Regions from separate parts of the Teredinibacter franksiae genome, predicted to be linked through region 1. Evidence: predicted binding sites of a transcription regulator. Region 1 holds the regulator's gene; each other region holds the start of a gene.
What was found. The regulator sigma-54, encoded in region 1, starts transcription at its own class of promoters, with help from an activator protein. The targets are predictions, from matches to a motif close to TGGCACANNNNTTGCNNT.

Region 1 (5,592 bases):
GCGCTGCCGACCTAGGTATAAAATTGCTCATACAGGGCCGGGAAGACAAATTCGCCGCCATGCAGGAATTACTCGACGGCCACTCGGTCGAACTAAACGAAATAGCCTTTATGGGTGACGACTACCCCGATTTGACCGTTATGTGTAAAGTCGGCTTGGCGCTTACCGTTGCCAACGCACACCATGCCGTTGTTGAACTAGCGCACTGGCAAAGCACCAACAAAGGTGGAGAAGGTGCCGTTCGCGATGCTTGCGATCTCATTATGAAAGCCCAAGGCACCTTTGACGCAGCACTGCAGGCCTACACTCGCTAATGAACAAAAACCGCCTGTACATTCTATTCACATGCCTCGCAATCTCCGCGATCGTTATGTTTTGGGATTCTTCCGAAGAAATTCTCACCCCGCCGCGTGCGTCGGCCCTCGACGGTTCGCAGTTCCCCTACGCCGTCGCCCGAGACGCATCAACTAGCCATTACGACGATAAGGGGAGGCTTGACTATGCATTTACGGCGGAAATACTCGAACACTTCCGCATTGAACAAATGCAAAAGCCAGTGGAAGAATACACGCTGATGCACGCCCCAAGCTTTACCCTCTATGACCAACAAAACCCCTGGCACATCGAGGCAAACCAAGGACGACTGCAGCGAGTCCCGGAAGAAATTACACTTTGGGATACGGTTCGCATCTGGCAAACACCGTTAGCCGACGCCAACGATGGCAGCAGCCAAGCGAGAACCCTAGCAACAGAATTAACAACCGAGTCTTTAGTAATTAATCCCACAGAAAAGCTCGCGCACACCCAAGAGCCTGTTAAAATACTGTCCGCTTACGGCACCATAGACGCAGTGGGTATGACAGCAGATTTTCAAAATCGAAAAATTCGCTTACACCACCGCGTAAAAGCCATTCATAAAATCCCGGCGCAAGTAAAGTGAAGCAGCAACTATCTAAATCATTTTTTCATTTAAGTCATTTTGCGCTCGCACTGTTTTGCGTTTTGGCCCTTGTCAGTTTTGCTTTCACCTCGGCGGCTGTTCACGCACTCCCCGACGATCGTTTTCAAGACCTGAGCATTCAAGCCGACAGCGCAGAGCTCGACGACCAGTCTGGCACCACTACTTACGCCGGCAAGGTTATCGTTGAGCAGGGCAGCCTGAAGATTACCGCCGAAAAAGTTGTCATTTTTGGTAGCAACGACACCTATTCAAAAGTTGTCGCCACCGGCAAACCCGCCCGCCTTAGCCAAGTGCCCAATATGGGTGACAACCCGGTTACCGCGCAGGCTAACCGACTTGAATACCGCATCACCGACGAAACCCTGTTTCTGATTGATAATGCTGCGTTCAAGCAAGAAGGCACCAGCCTCAGCGGTAATCGAATTGAATACGACGTAAAAAAAGCCGTCGTTAAAGCTGGCGGAGAAGCCACCGCCTCCGGTGACGATCGCCGAGTAAAAATGATTATCCCGCCTAAAGCGCTCTCGTCAGAAAACGAAACTGAAGAATAGAGCCCAAAACAAACAAAACAAAGGACAACCAACTGCACCATGCCTACCCTAAGCGCCCAGCATCTGGCGAAAAGTTATAAAGGCCGAAAAGTTGTTATAGACGTATCCATCACCGTAGAAGATGGTCAAATCGTCGGCCTTTTGGGCCCGAACGGCGCCGGAAAAACCACCTGCTTTTACATGATTGCAGGCATCGTAAAAGCTGACAGAGGTGCAATATCAATAGCCGATAAAGATGTCACCCAAATGTCCATGCACGAGCGCGCTCGAGAAGGTCTTGGCTATCTACCTCAAGAGGCCTCGGTATTCCGCAAGCTGACAGTGGCCGACAACATTATGGCTATTCTAGAAACCCGTTCAGAGCTTAACCGCAAACAGCGTATTGCCGCCATGGAGCAATTACTTAACGAATTCCACATTCAACACATTCGTGACAGCCTGGGCATGGCGCTTTCTGGCGGTGAACGCAGGCGCGTTGAAATCGCCAGAGCCCTAGCCACAGAACCACAGTTCATCCTGCTTGACGAACCTTTTGCCGGCGTAGACCCCATCTCTGTCAGCGACATTAAGCAAATTGTTCAACACCTAAAAGGGCGCGGCATTGGCGTACTCATTACCGATCATAATGTACGAGAAACACTGGATATCTGTGAGAAGGCGTATATCGTTTCTGAGGGCCACATTATTGCCGAAGGTGCAGCAGCGGAAGTACTCAACAACCAGAAAGTACGAGAAGTGTACCTAGGTAAACATTTCACCCTATAATCCCCGAGATTTCCTTGACAACCCCCTTAAAATGGTCTTCAAACCGGCATATTCCTTGCTTTTAAAAACCATTGCGCGTCTCGAATACGAAGACTAAACTACGACTTGTAACCCTTTACTCACTACACGTTCGCAGTTCATCCTATGAAGCAATCTCTCCAGCTAAAACTGGGACAACAACTTACGATGACACCACAGTTGCAACAGGCCATTCGCCTACTGCAACTTTCGACGCTGGACCTGCAAGTCGAAATTCAAGAGGCGCTGGACTCCAATCCAATGCTCGAAACGTCGGACGATATAGAAGAGGCGCCAGCGACAAACGACGCGAACGAACAAGCACCGCCGGCAACAGACAACCAAAACACCTCGCAGGACACCGAAGCAGCTAATACCACGGCGAGCGCCGATGACACCAGCAGCGCGGAGGAATTTGCCGACAAGCCTGACGGTGACTGGAATGAAGACAGCATTCCAACAGACCTCGCGGTAGACACCAGCTGGGACGACATTTACGAACCTACGCCATCAGGTTCCGGCCTAGCTAAACCCGACAGCGAAGATTACGATTTTGAGTCCCGCCGGGGCACGTCCGAAACCTTGCAGGATCACCTGCACTGGCAACTCAACCTCACCCCCATGTCGGACCTCGACCGAGAAATTGCCGAAACCCTCATCGATGCCGTGCAGCCCAACGGTATTCTCGGGCAACCGCTTGAAGAGCTGTTCACCAGCCTGATGACACAGTATGAAGAACTCGAAGAAGATGAGATTCTCGCCGTACTTCATCGCGTGCAGCAGTTCGATCCTCCGGGCGTACTCAGCCAAGATATCCGCGAGTGCCTGCTTATCCAGCTGAACCAGCTAGGCGTTGAAGGCCCCGATATCAGCCATGCACGCGCACTGGTAAAAGACTACCTGAACCTGCTCGCAAGCCGCGACTTTAAGCAACTTATGCGCAAGCTTCGGCTCAAAGAGCCCGAACTGCAAGCGGCCATTAGTATCATCCAAGGGCTAAATCCACGCCCCGGAGAATCCATTGGCAGCGACGATACCGAATATGTAGTACCCGATGTATTTGTCAGCAAGGTCAATAATCGTTGGGTTGTGCAGCTTAACCCCGACATCGCCCCCAAGCTTCGCATTAACTCCGGCTATGCATCGATGGTAAAGCGTGCGGACTCCAGTGCCGACAACACTTTCCTGCGCGACAACCTACAGGAAGCTCGCTGGTTCTTAAAGAGCCTGCAAAGCCGTAACGAAACCCTGCTAAAAGTCTCCACCTGCATTGTCGAAAAACAACAGGGCTTTCTCGACTACGGCCCAGAAGCCATGAAGCCCATGGTGCTGCACGATGTTGCCGAAATAGTGGAAATGCACGAATCCACCATTTCTCGGGTAACCACACAAAAATACATGCACACCCCCCAGGGTATTTTCGAGCTGAAATACTTCTTTTCAAGTCATGTTGCCACCGATACCGGCGGAGAGTGTTCATCTACAGCCATTCGCGCCATCATTAAAAAATTGGTGGCCGCAGAGAATGCACGCAAACCCCTAAGCGACTCAAAAATCACAGGGCTACTGGGCGAGCAGGGAATCAAGGTGGCCCGACGCACAATTGCCAAGTACCGTGAATCGCTACACATACCACCTTCCAACGAACGAAAGCGGCTGGTGTAAAGCCATTTACCACACCTTGAATAAGTGATTAAATTTTTATTTACTCTTTTTTTGATTTCCCCAGCTCCCAACTCTTGGAAGATCACGGATTATTGGTAGAATGCGCGCCAATTCGATGAGTTGCTCAACAAAGCAATCGCTTTGCACAAAAGACTTAAACCTCATCTAATATTAATACGGACATCACCGGCAATCGAATCACCATGCAGATTTCGTCACTCCTTTCCGAAGATCGCTGCAAAGCCGCCACAAGCGACAGCAGCAAAAAACGCCTGCTAGAAAATCTCGCTGGCATTTTTGCCCACGCCATTGAAGGTACCAACGAGACAGCGCTTTTTCAGAGCCTCGTTTCAAGGGAACGCTTGGGTTCAACCGGTATCGGCCAGGGTATTGCTATACCCCACTGCCGATTTGCCACCGGGGGTGAAACCCTATGCGCCTGTATTACCCTCGAGCAGCCCATCGACTTCGACGCCGTAGACGGTGAGCCCGTGGACCTAGTATTTGCCATGCTGGTGCCCGAGAACGCTGAAGACGCCCACCTGCAAACCCTCTCGAGCCTTGCCGAAAACCTGCAAGACCCAAGCTACGCAAAGCGCCTGAGGGCCTGTCACAACAATCAAGAATTGTTTCGTATCGCTTCTGGTGTAAACTAAAAACTGAGCCCAAGCCTATGGCTCAGCCCGTCGGGTCTAAGCGCTCCGAAGAGCGCACCAGTATTACACTTACCCAGCGAACAACTTTCCCGGAAGAATTTTATGCGCCTGCTTATCATCAGTGGAAGATCTGGATCCGGTAAAACGTCGGCCCTACACCTGCTTGAAGACGAAGGCTACACCTGTATCGACAACCTACCGGTTAACTTGTTACCGGCCCTTATCGAGCAAATAGCCGCCGCACCCAACGCCGATAGCCAGCGCTTTGCCATCGGCATTGACGCACGCAATATCTATAGCGACCTCGGCAAGCTCGGCGAACTTATTGCCAGCGCCCCTATCGACCGCAAACAGTACCAGATCGTATTTCTCGATAGCTCGCGTGAAATGCTGCTTAAACGCTTTTCCGAAACACGGCGTCGCCACCCTCTTTCCGACGAGTTTATTGGCCTTAACGAAGCTATCGAGAAAGAGAAAGCTATACTTCAACCCATGGCCGCAGCGGCAGACTTTACCATTGACACCTCTCACCTCAGCCTGCACGAACTGCGCAGTTCCATCAAACATCTGGTGGTAGGTAAAAACGGTAAAGGCGTAGCACTCATGTTTAAATCCTTCGGTTATAAATACGGTGTGCCCGTAGATGTTGACTTTATCTTCGATGTTCGCTGCCTGCCCAACCCCTTCTGGAGCACCCAACTGCGCGACCACACTGGGCTTGAACCTCAGGTTATTGAGTTTCTCGGCGGCCAGCAGGAGGTCGAAGAGATGTTTGCCGACATTCTTGGTTTTATTAAAAAATGGATTCCAAAGTTCGAAAGCAATAACCGCAGCTATCTCAGTATTGGCATCGGTTGTACCGGCGGCTGGCACCGCTCCGTGTATATGTGCGAACGCCTCGCAGAAGCATTAAAGGACGACTATAAAAACGTACAAACCAGGCACCGCCAACTGGAAAATAAACCAGGGCACTAGC
Region 2 (5,592 bases), 1.9 Mb from region 1:
CTGGAGCGGGATGGACATATTGTGAATGGCATAGGCTCCGATACTGACATCGTTACGGCGTCAGTGAAGGCTTACTTACATGCGCTTAATATGCTTGCTTCACGTAAACAGCGATCTCATCCGCAACGTGACGGTGTGTGAATTCGGTTGGTCGCGAGCCTTCCGTGAGGGTAAACTCCCCGACCATGAATGAGCGCCAACGTATGCAATACTTGGAAGCCATGGGGATCGACATGTTCGTTCCCCGTGTTCTTCTGCCCTCTGCAGCGGCACCAGTACGCTGCTCCTTGCCTTTGGCGCCAGCTAATACGCCTATGGCTGAGGCTGCCGTAGAGCCCAAACCTAGCCGTTCTCATGGCGAGCCGAAGCTGGCGGATATTGGCGAGCTGTTACGTAAAGCCCGTACACCTGCAGTAACGACCGAAGCCTCTCCGGCAGAAAAAAATACACCGGTATTAGTTAAAGATGTACCCGCGCCAGCGGAACCTGAGGGGCTTGTTGAAATCCAACAGGAGGCCCGGTTTTCGCTTGCTATCTGGCGTGTTAGCCGAGATGTGCTGGCTGTGGATACGCGAGAGGTAGGGGCGGGCTTACCGACTGATGCATTACTGGCCAATATGGCCCGCTGTTTAGGGATGGGCTCGGGAAGCCTTGCTGCTGCAGAGGTATTAAATTGGCCTATGGTTGAGCTGCAGAACAAGCCTAAAGACTGGCATGCCGCACGTGAAATGGTCGCCAGCTTATTGGAAGGTAAGTTGTTGTCAGAGCCCGTGAGCCAGATTTTATTGTTCGGCGAGGCCGCCTACAAGGCTGTGGCTGTCACCCACACGGTTCAAGTCCCCGAGCCTAGCTTTGGTGGTCATTTACTCAGCGTCGTCGCTATCGATGCTTTTGCGGCGGATGGTTTGGTTCTGCCGAGTTTGGCGGAAACTTTACGAAACCCAGGGCAAAAGAAAGCAATTTGGCAATTTCTTGCTGGCCAAACGAACAAAAAGTCCTATGGTGAGGAGAGTTCCGCGTAAACCTGTGGTTCTCTAGAGGAGTACTTATTGAGCGATAAGATTAATACCCTGTTACACCGCCGCTTTACGTTAAGCGATGGTACTCCGTGCGAGCTGAAAAATTTTTGCAGGGACGATCTGGACGCTATTTATCAGTTGGAGCAGCGTGCTCACCCATACCCCTGGAGCAAGCAGAACTTTCAAGATTCCATCGCCAATAGCCATGTGTGTGTCGGCATTCAGAACGATGGTGAGTGGATAGCGCAGGCGGTGTTTTCCATTGCTTCGGGGGATGCAGAATTGCTGATTATTTCGGTTGATCCTAGCTGGCAGAGTAAAGGTGTCGCCAAGCAGCTTCTTTCGCTGATGACTGAAGTATTAGAAGATTTCGCCGCTGAATTGTTTTTGGAGGTACGCGCATCCAATAGTCGGGCGATAAAACTGTACGATACCTTAGGTTTCAATTGTGTAGGGACACGGCCAGGGTATTATCCGTCCAAAAATGGCAGGGAAGATGCTCAGATATACGGCATATCCCTGCGCATTGGATGAACTGCTGCACGGTAACTAGAGGTTAACACTGCCTCGTTTTCGGTTTCTGGCGAGAGCTAATAGACCAAGGCTCATCAGCATTAAAACACCACTTGCAGGCTCGGGTACTTCAGTTGCCGGCGGCTGGAAATTAAAGCTATGAAGCTCGTTGGTGGCGTTTGTATTGTAGTTTCTGGCCGCTAGCGCACCATCGAAGTCGAAACCGTTGTTGGTAACATCAGCCTGTGTGGCCAAAACAGAACCTACAAACTTGTTGTTAAGCGTAATACTGGTGGCCTCATGGAAATTCCACAAAATATTGTCGTAGAGTTCGCCAATGTTTCCGAGGAAGTTCATGCCGCCGTGGATGGTTGCAGCATTGCCCGTCACATTAATAATGGCGGTTTCGGCGCTACCTAAGTCAAAGCCAAATCCATATGAATTCTGGAACAAGCTAGCGTCAATATCGAACACTGCAACACTCTCTGTACCTGTGTAGGTAAACCTGCGTCCATTCATATCACCGGCAACGAAACCGTTAGCACTGAGCCCTGCGTAGCCAGCAGAATAGCTTTCCAGCTCACTTTCAACCGCTGCAATGCTTAAACTAAGATCCTGATAAATCGTACCGTTGTGTACGCTGATGTTCGATTCATCGGTATTATCGCCACCGTATACAACATTGCCATTTTGAACCTGGATATTATGGCCATAAATGTTTCCGCCAACACTAACGCTGTTGGAAAACAGTAGTTCGGCATCTGCGCTCAGAACTGAATCGGGGGCTGTCATGTCGCCACCGATAAGTGTTTTTCCTTGAACATGAACAGTGCCGTCAAAGTCGTTGAGAACAATCAAGTTGTACTCGCTCAGGGGCATTGCTGCTGCTTGGGTTCCAGCGAAAACGGTTGCCGCCATCACCAGAGCCCGAAACGCGTTCCTGTACATCGTGTATCTCTCCTTAAAGTGAATAAAAAACAAACAGTTATGAAGATAAGCTATTTGTGATGTTCGTCACAGCAATATTTGAGCCATAAAAAATTATTCATCTAAATCATTGGGTTATATGCCCTGCTATTTTCGTTGGCCGCGTTGTGTAAACGCGGCCGACATCCATTGACCTGTCGGGGTTGGCAAGCATTAACATCTATCTGACAGGATCACTTACGCCAACTCAACGCATAGGGCATAATCGCCACCCTCAATTCATAATGATTTAGCCTGTATTCAATGAGTCTTCAGAAAGAAATCGACAAACGGCGCACCTTTGCCATTATTTCCCACCCAGATGCGGGTAAAACAACCATTACCGAAAAGCTGCTGCTATTTGGCAATGCTATTCAGTTGGCGGGTTCAGTTAAAGGCAAGAGAGGGCCCCATGCGAAGTCAGATTGGATGACCATGGAGCAAGAGCGGGGTATTTCGGTAACCTCCTCGGTGATGCAGTTTCCCTACAAAGGGCGAATCGTAAACTTACTGGATACGCCGGGGCACGAGGACTTTTCTGAAGATACCTACCGTACGCTAACCGCCGTAGATTCGGTGTTAATGATTATTGATGGCGCCAAAGGTGTGGAAGATCGCACGATTAAATTAATGGAAGTTTGCCGGCTACGGGATACACCTATTCTATCGTTCATTAACAAAATGGACCGTGACATGCGCGACCCCATTGAGGTAATGGATGAGGTTGAAGAGGTGCTTAAAATTGCTGCAGCGCCGATTAACTGGCCTTTGGGTATGGGTAAGGAGTTTAAAGGTGTTTATAACCTATATACCGATACCATTCATGTTTATGAGCAGGGCAAAGGGCATACCATTCCCAACGACACCCAAATCAAAGGTTTGGATAGTAATGAAGCTTCTGTGCTGTTGGGGCCATATGCAGACGACATCCGCGAAGAAATCGAACTGGTGCGTGGTGCTACGAACGAATTCGATGTTGATGAGTACTTGGCTGGTCGCTTAACCCCGGTATTTTTTGGCACCGCCTTGGGTAATTTCGGCGTGCGGGAAATGCTGGAGGGCTTTGTAGAGTGGGCACCCAAGCCCTTAGGGCGGCTGACAGCGGCGCGACCTGTGGAACCAGAAGAGGATCAATTCAGTGGTTTTATTTTCAAAATTCAGGCAAACATGGACCCAAAGCACCGGGATCGAATTGCCTTTATGCGGGTATGTTCAGGCAAATATACCCGGGGTATGAAAATGAAACATGTGCGCATTGGCAAAGATGTCAAAATCGCTGATGCGGTTACTTTCCTCGCGGGTGACCGCTCTCAGGTAGAGGAAGCGCTGGCGGGCGACATTATTGGTTTACACAATCACGGCACCATCCAAATAGGCGATACTTTTACAGGTGGTGAGAACCTCAAGTTTAGTGGAATTCCACATTTCGCTCCTGAATTATTTAAGCGCATACGCCTTAAAGACCCGTTGAAAACTAAACAGTTAAAAAAGGGGCTGCAACAGTTATCGGAAGAGGGGTCTACTCAGGTATTTTTCCCGCAGAACAATAATGACATTATTGTTGGTGCGGTGGGCGTGCTACAGTTTGAAGTTGTTGCGTATCGGCTGAAGGATGAATATAAAGTAGAAGCCATTTACGAATCGGTGAATGTGACAACGGCTCGTTGGGTGGAGTGTGAGGACGAAAAGAAATTTGCCGAGTTTAAACGCAAGTGTGGCGACAACCTGGGAATTGATGGTGGTGGTCACTTGACGTACCTTGCCCCCACTCGCGTAAACTTGTCGCTTACCGAAGATCGTTATCCCGATGTTGAATTTAGGTCAACTCGAGAGCACTAAGCCACTGTGTGGGCTATAAAAAATAATAACGAAAAAATTAATGACGTAGCGAGCCTGGTGTAATGACCAATCCACAACACGAATATTCCGACTTGTTTCCGGAAATTCCCCCCAGCATGCCAACGGCTGGTGGGCCGATTAGTCGATGGCTCGGGCGGAAAATACTACGGTTAATCGGATGGCGTATTGAAGGCGAAATTCCTGCAGACCACAAACTGGTAATGGTGGCCGCGCCGCATACATCTAACTGGGATTTCGTGCTGGCAATGCTGGCTATTATGGCGCTTGGCATTCGCGTGTCTTACCTGATGAAAAAAGAGGCATTTGTTTGGCCTTTAGGCGGTCTTTTTAGAAAGTTAGGTGGAATACCCATTGACCGAACGGCTGCCGATGACACCGTCGAGCAAATTGGAGCTTGGTACCGAGACCACGAAAAAGTGTGGGTGGTGATTACACCAGAGGGAACCCGAGCTAAAGTAGACCGTTGGAAAACCGGCTTTTTAAGGATCGCCCAGCGAGCAGATGTGCCCGTTGTTTTGGTTGCCTGGGATTTCCCAAACAAGCGCATGGTTTTAGGTAAGCGTTGGCCCCTTTCGGGGGATCATGTAAAAGATGCCGAGGTAATACGGGAATACGTAAATACCCGCTACGCGGGCAAGCACCCTGAAAATCAATGAAACCTGAAGGATGTGACTAATGGAACAACGTTCACCGATAACCGCTTTTTTAGTTGCACTGGCGGCGTTTATTATTGTTGTTGCCGGCATGCGCACCGCAGAATCCTTGCTGGTCCCATTTCTTCTTTCGTTATTTGTCGCGGTTATATGCACGCCCCCGCTCCTTTGGTTAAAAGCTCGAGGTGTACCTGGGTGGCTGGCGATGTTAATCGTTATACTTAATATTGTGATTGGCGGCACTGTAGTCGGTATAGTCGTCGGTTCAGCCATTGGCGATTTTCGCCAAGATTTACCCGAGTATCAGTTGCGCCTCTCTGAGATTACAGCCGGCTTATTTCAAAAGCTTTCGACGCTCGGAGTATCGGTTGACGCTGAGCTAATACGTTCCAGTTTTAATCCTGGGGCAGCCTTAGCCGTTGCCGGAAACACGCTGGCGGGGCTAGGTAATTTGATGACCAATGCCTTTATGATATTGCTTACAGTAGTCTTTATTTTAGGTGAGGAGGTTGGGTTTTCTGAAAAGTTAAAAAGTACTTCGCGCAATTCAGAAAAAACCATTGAGGCCATTAACCAATTTA
Region 3 (5,592 bases), 490 kb from region 1:
CGTCTGGCCTGTAGTTGGCCTTTTACATCGCTCATATCGGTAGGGTAAAAGGCGTCGTGGGCAACGGATTTTACCGGTGTCTCCAGGGCCTCGCGTTTATGTAGGTGAGCGCAAACACTTAATAGATTAGAGGCAACCAACACCTCGGTATTGCGGCACAGGGCTGCTTCGGTTGAATTTAGCCGAGGAACAACTAGTGCTCGCTTGGCTTCACCGCAGGCGATGGCCGCAGGGATAGCACCGCGTATGCGCCGCAGGTCGCCAGAAAGGCCTAGCTCCCCCACAAATTCGTATTCAGCTAATGCTTGCCCAGGAATTTGCTCAGAAGCAGCAAGAATAGCCAACGCAATAGCAAGGTCATAGCGGCCACCTTCCTTGGGTAGGTCAGCGGGGGCGAGGTTGACGGTAATTCTTCGTTGTGGAAAATCGAAATGACTATTTAGCAGAGCGGATCGTACCCGGTCCTTACTCTCTTTTACCGCCGTTTCAGGCAGGCCAACAATGGTGAAACCCGGTAGCCCATTAGAAAGGTGGGTTTCCACGGTAACCAGCGGCGCGCCAACGCCGAGTTGCGCGCGTGTGTAAACAACAGCAAGTGACATGAATCGTCCCTGATAATGAATTCCAAGCGCGCATTGTAAAAAAGACAGCCATCGAATGATGTGCGATATCAGCTATCGGGGCTGTGCGCTTTTTCGAATTCTGCTAGGCGAGATTCGAGCTGCTCAAGTTTTTCTCGGGTTCTCAGCAGTACAGCCTGCTGTGCATCGAATTCATCTCGGGTAACCAGGTTCAGCTTCCGCAGGGCGGATTCGATAATAGCGCGAACCTGCGAAGAGGCTTGGTCTTGATTTTCGGAAAATTGGCTGGCTTTTTGGTTGATGTCGTTGAAAATTTGCTTGGCGAGTTGGTCGATCATGGGGTGTTCTCCGGTCTGGAGGGGCATAGTATCAAAGCTTGGCTGCAAAGAATAAGTGTAGGCGATTTCTCTCTAGAATCATTCGGTGGGCCTAGGTGCGTAGTATATCGTTGTTGAGGCGCCCTCTGTCGAAGACTCGAAATTTGGCGATAATCCCATTTCATTTTCAATAGAAACCGCCGGTTGGATTGGCGTGTCGCCATTTTACAGGTTAGCCTCCATTAAGATGGTCGGTTTTGCTCGCGGGAAGTACTACAACATCCCTGTAACTTCCGGCTATGTGCAGTGGCGACACAGGGTAAACCTTCGAGTGTTTTTAGGTGCTGTTAGGTGTTGTTAGTTCAGTGGCTGATTAACGGCAGGGATTCAATGGCGATAATGTGTTCACTTACACTAGGTGTTTTGTGTGCTGGCGGTTGTTAACCAACAAAAACTCATCCCTAGCCTAGCGTATGGGGTTGGGGGTGATCATAGCGCCTTCCGTATCTGCTAGGGTGAACGCTTTTAATTGTCCTCCGCTCTTATTGGTCGCTATCGGGCTATTTTGCAATTCCGAAAAAAAATGCGCAAACTCGTTGTTTCTCGGTGCCTTAAAATGGTGGGGTTGCGGCTAAATACTTTTGCTTTGTTTGTCTGGCAAGAAACTTGCCCTGTGTATTCGTCAGAATATTGAAAAGTGCGCCAGCCCCTAAGTTGCGTTAATGTGGGGCATTTTCGCGCCTTTTTTTGGTGCGTATGAGCATTTTCGCACCATGGATAAACATAAATAACTATTGAATCTGTTCATGAATCGTCCTGTCGCCGAGTTAGTCGCCTCAACTACAGCCACCGTTGTTCTCAATATTCAGCAGGGTCGTGAATGGCGTGCGGGTATTTCACTCGGCTTTGCTTTGCGTCAGCACCGCACTCGTATCGTTACCAGTCAACATCATGGCCCATTGCGTGTGCAGCGTCCTTTTTACCCCGAGCAGCAGGATTGTTGCCATGTCTACTTGTTGCATCCGCCGGGCGGAATGGTTATTGGGGACTCCCTGAGTATTGGTGCTTCACTTGCCGAGGGTGCACAGGCGCTAATCACTACGCCCTCCGCTGGAAAAATATACGGAGCCAAGGGGGCCAGAGAAACGCAGCAACAAAGTATACATTTTCAGTTGGAGGCCGATACGTGCCTAGAATGGTTGCCGCAGGAGACCATTGTCTTCGATTCCGCCAATGGTCGCCTAAACACGCGGGTGGATCTAAGCCCCGGCGCAAAGTACGCTGGTTGGGATATTGTGCGTTTGGGCAGGGCTGCCAGTGGAGAAACATTTAATTCCGGCGAGTGTTGGCAAAACCTAGAGATCTGGCAAGAGCAAAAGCCATTGTTTATTGAACGGAACCGTATTGTTGGTGGTGGTGAATTACAACAATCAATTTGGGGGTTAAAGGGCAAGAATACACTGGGCACTTTTATCGTTACCGCTAGCATTTCGCGGGACGATCGCGATTTATGGGTAGAGCAATTAGAGGCGTTGGATGGTTCGGCAACTGAATGCTGGGGGCTTACCCAAAAACAGGATGTATTTATTGCGCGCTATTTGGGTAATGATGTTGCCCTTTGCCGAAAAGGGTTTGAATTAATCTGGAAAAATATTCGACCTACATTTAATGGTCGGGAGGCTGTTGTACCCCGCATTTGGAATACCTAATGTGCAGAGTTTGCGCTTCCGAAGAGGCCTTCGGTCTTTTAAAACTTACATAACCAATAACTGAGAGGGCTCCACAATGGAACTCAGTCCACGCGACAAAGACAAATTATTAATTTTTACTGCCGCGTTGTTGGCGGAGCGGCGAAAAGCCAAAGGTTTGAAACTCAACTACCCAGAATCCATTGCCTTAATTTCGGCAGAAATTATGGAAGGCGCGCGGGAAGGTAAAACCGTAGCGGAGCTAATGAACTACGGGCGCACTATTCTTGCCCGCGAAGATGTGATGGAAGGCATTGCTGAAATGATTCACGACGTCCAAGTAGAAGCCACCTTTCCAGACGGCACCAAGCTGGTGACGGTGCACGAACCTATTGTTTAAATAGGGTCGTTCATGATTCCTGTGAAAGTGGATATATGAGTCAATTACCAAATGTATGCCCCGTTGCGCAGGCATTTTAAAAAGACTGGAGAAAGTCAATGATTCCCGGCGAATACGATATTAAAACAGGCGACATAGAATTAAATGTGGGTCGCATTACGCTTACTGTGAAAGTGGCCAATACTGGCGACCGCCCCATTCAAGTGGGCTCCCATTACCATTTTTTTGAAACTAACGCTGCGTTAAGTTTTGATCGAGAAGCCGCAAGGGGTTTCCGTTTAAACATTGCCGCCGGAACAGCGGTACGTTTTGAGCCGGGGCAAGACCGTGAAGTGGAATTGGTTGAACTGGCTGGCTCGAAAACGGTGTACGGATTTCGCGGCGATGTAATGGGTAAACTTTAAAAAGGTATAGGAGAAAAACAATGGCAAAAATAGACCGAAAAGCCTATGCCGATATGTTCGGCCCAACCGTGGGTGATCGCGTACGTTTAGGCGATACCGAACTGTGGGTAGAGGTAGAAAAAGATTTCACTACCCATGGAGAAGAAGTGAAATTTGGCGGCGGTAAAGTGATCCGTGATGGCATGGGTCAAAGCCAAGCCTCGTGTAAAGACACGCCCGATACGGTTATTACCAACGCACTTATACTCGACCATTGGGGTATCGTTAAAGCCGATGTTGCCATTAAAGCCGGGCGCATCGCCGCTATAGGTAAAGCCGGTAACCCTGATATTCAGCCGGATGTCACGATAGAAGTTGGCCCAGGAACAGAAGTCATTGCTGGTGAAGGGCAAATTCTAACGGCGGGTGCCATTGATGCCCATATCCACTTTATTTGCCCTCAGCAAATCGAAGAAGCCTTAATGAGCGGCGTTACCACCATGATCGGTGGCGGCACAGGCCCGGCGACCGGCACCAATGCTACAACCTGTACGCCTGGCCCTTGGCATATTCAAAAAATGCTCGAAGCCGCCGAGAGTTTTGCGATGAATTTAGGCTTTCTCGCCAAAGGCAACGCCAGCTTACCCGTAGCCTTGAACGAACAAGTGGAAGCGGGGGCTTTGGGCCTAAAACTGCACGAAGACTGGGGTACTACGCCGGCGTCGATCGACTGCTGTTTAAGTGTGGCCGAAAATTACGATGTGCAGGTGGCGATTCATACCGACACCCTGAATGAATCGGGTTTTGTTGAAGACACCCTTGGTGCATTTAAAGGCCGCACTATTCACACCTACCATACCGAAGGTGCGGGTGGGGGGCATGCGCCGGATATTATTAAAGCCTGTGGCTCCGACAATGTATTACCTTCATCCACAAATCCAACACGTCCTTACACGGTAAATACCGTAGATGAACATTTGGATATGTTGATGGTCTGTCATCATCTCGACCCCAACATTCCAGAAGATGTCGCCTTTGCCGATTCGCGTATTCGCAAAGAAACCATTGCCGCTGAAGATATTCTTCACGACCTTGGTGCTTTTTCTATGATTGCCTCGGATTCCCAAGCCATGGGCCGCGTCGGTGAAGTGGTGTGCCGCACATGGCAAACCGCACATAAAATGAAAGTGCAACGTGGAGCACTGCCGCAGGACAGCGATTATAGCGATAACTTTCGGGCAAAACGTTATATCGCCAAATACACCATTAACCCGGCACTGGCTCACGGCATATCGCATGAAGTAGGCTCTATTGAAGTGGGTAAATTGGCTGACATCGTTTTATGGAAGCCCGCTTTTTTTGGTGTGAAACCATCGATGATTATTAAAGGCGGTGCAATAGCTGCAGCGCCTATGGGTGACCCCAACGCATCAATTCCTACACCGCAGCCTGTACACTATCGCCCTATGTTCGGAGCGTTTGGAAAGGCCGCAATGGGAACATCGGTCAGTTTTGTTTCCCAAGCGGCAATCGATGCCGGTATTGCCGCCAGCTATAAATTAGAGCGCCGATTGGTTGCTGTAAAGAATTGTCGAAGCGTGCAAAAGAAAGACATGATTCACAACGATTATCAGCCAGTAATGGAAGTGGACCCAGAAACCTATGAAGTGCGCGCGGATGGGCAGTTATTGACCTGCGAGCCTGCGGAGGTGCTTCCACTGGCGCAGCGGTACTTTCTATTTTAATTCAGCGCGCACGGAGCAGCCTACGTCCTTCTGGAGCAGTCGCAAGCTCCTTGTTGGAACGTTCGCAAGCTCACTTCTGGACTGGTTTTTCCAGCAGGCCGAAGGCCGCTCCAGCAGCGAGCTCGCGAGCGCTCCAGATTCCAGCAGTCGCGTAGCGGCGCCCCATGAACAAAGTGAGTACCATGCTAGAAGCATTTGAAATAAAAAAAGATATTGATAAGAGTGATTACGAAGTAGTTGTCACCTACGAAGAACGAAAAAAAAGTAGGTATAAACTTAATACCACTGGGGGCGAGCCATTAGGTTGGTTTCTTGAGCGTGGTCATATACTGAAAGACGGAGAGTTTTTACAGTGTTCCAATGGCAAAGCGGTAAAAATTACGGCGGCCGATGAATCTATAAGCGAAGTAGCCAACGGCAATAGTTTATTGCTCACGCGTGCGGCTTATCACCTGGGTAATCGTCATGTACCTCTGCA

Region 2: a site for sigma-54 is predicted at 2,549-2,566, ahead of H5336_RS06125 (choice-of-anchor A family protein). Genes of this name have one in related genera too.
Region 3: a site for sigma-54 is predicted at 1,554-1,571, ahead of H5336_RS12425 (urease accessory protein UreD). Genes of this name have one in related genera too.

The regions. Positions count from the first base shown of each region.
Region 1 covers NZ_JACJUV010000001.1:3,445,302-3,450,893, reverse strand. Annotated here, with positions in the region: gene H5336_RS14720 (KdsC family phosphatase) at 1-314, shown strand, start outside; gene lptC (LPS export ABC transporter periplasmic protein LptC) at 314-940, shown strand; gene lptA (lipopolysaccharide transport periplasmic protein LptA) at 937-1,512, shown strand; gene lptB (LPS export ABC transporter ATP-binding protein) at 1,552-2,277, shown strand; gene H5336_RS14700 (RNA polymerase factor sigma-54) at 2,422-3,960, shown strand; gene H5336_RS14695 (PTS sugar transporter subunit IIA) at 4,164-4,616, shown strand; gene rapZ (RNase adapter RapZ) at 4,719-5,591, shown strand.
Region 2 covers NZ_JACJUV010000001.1:1,522,236-1,527,827, reverse strand. Annotated here, with positions in the region: gene H5336_RS06140 (2-isopropylmalate synthase) at 1-141, shown strand, start outside; gene H5336_RS06135 (hypothetical protein) at 186-1,022, shown strand; gene rimI (ribosomal protein S18-alanine N-acetyltransferase) at 1,050-1,553, shown strand; gene H5336_RS06125 (choice-of-anchor A family protein) at 1,569-2,480, opposite strand; gene prfC (peptide chain release factor 3) at 2,763-4,337, shown strand; gene H5336_RS06115 (lysophospholipid acyltransferase family protein) at 4,400-5,014, shown strand; gene H5336_RS06110 (AI-2E family transporter) at 5,034-5,592, shown strand, end outside.
Region 3 covers NZ_JACJUV010000001.1:2,957,463-2,963,054, forward strand. Annotated here, with positions in the region: gene H5336_RS12415 (YifB family Mg chelatase-like AAA ATPase) at 1-602, opposite strand, end outside; gene H5336_RS12420 (accessory factor UbiK family protein) at 671-919, opposite strand; gene H5336_RS12425 (urease accessory protein UreD) at 1,705-2,607, shown strand; gene ureA (urease subunit gamma) at 2,684-2,986, shown strand; gene H5336_RS12435 (urease subunit beta) at 3,085-3,390, shown strand; gene ureC (urease subunit alpha) at 3,411-5,114, shown strand; gene ureE (urease accessory protein UreE) at 5,297-5,592, shown strand, end outside.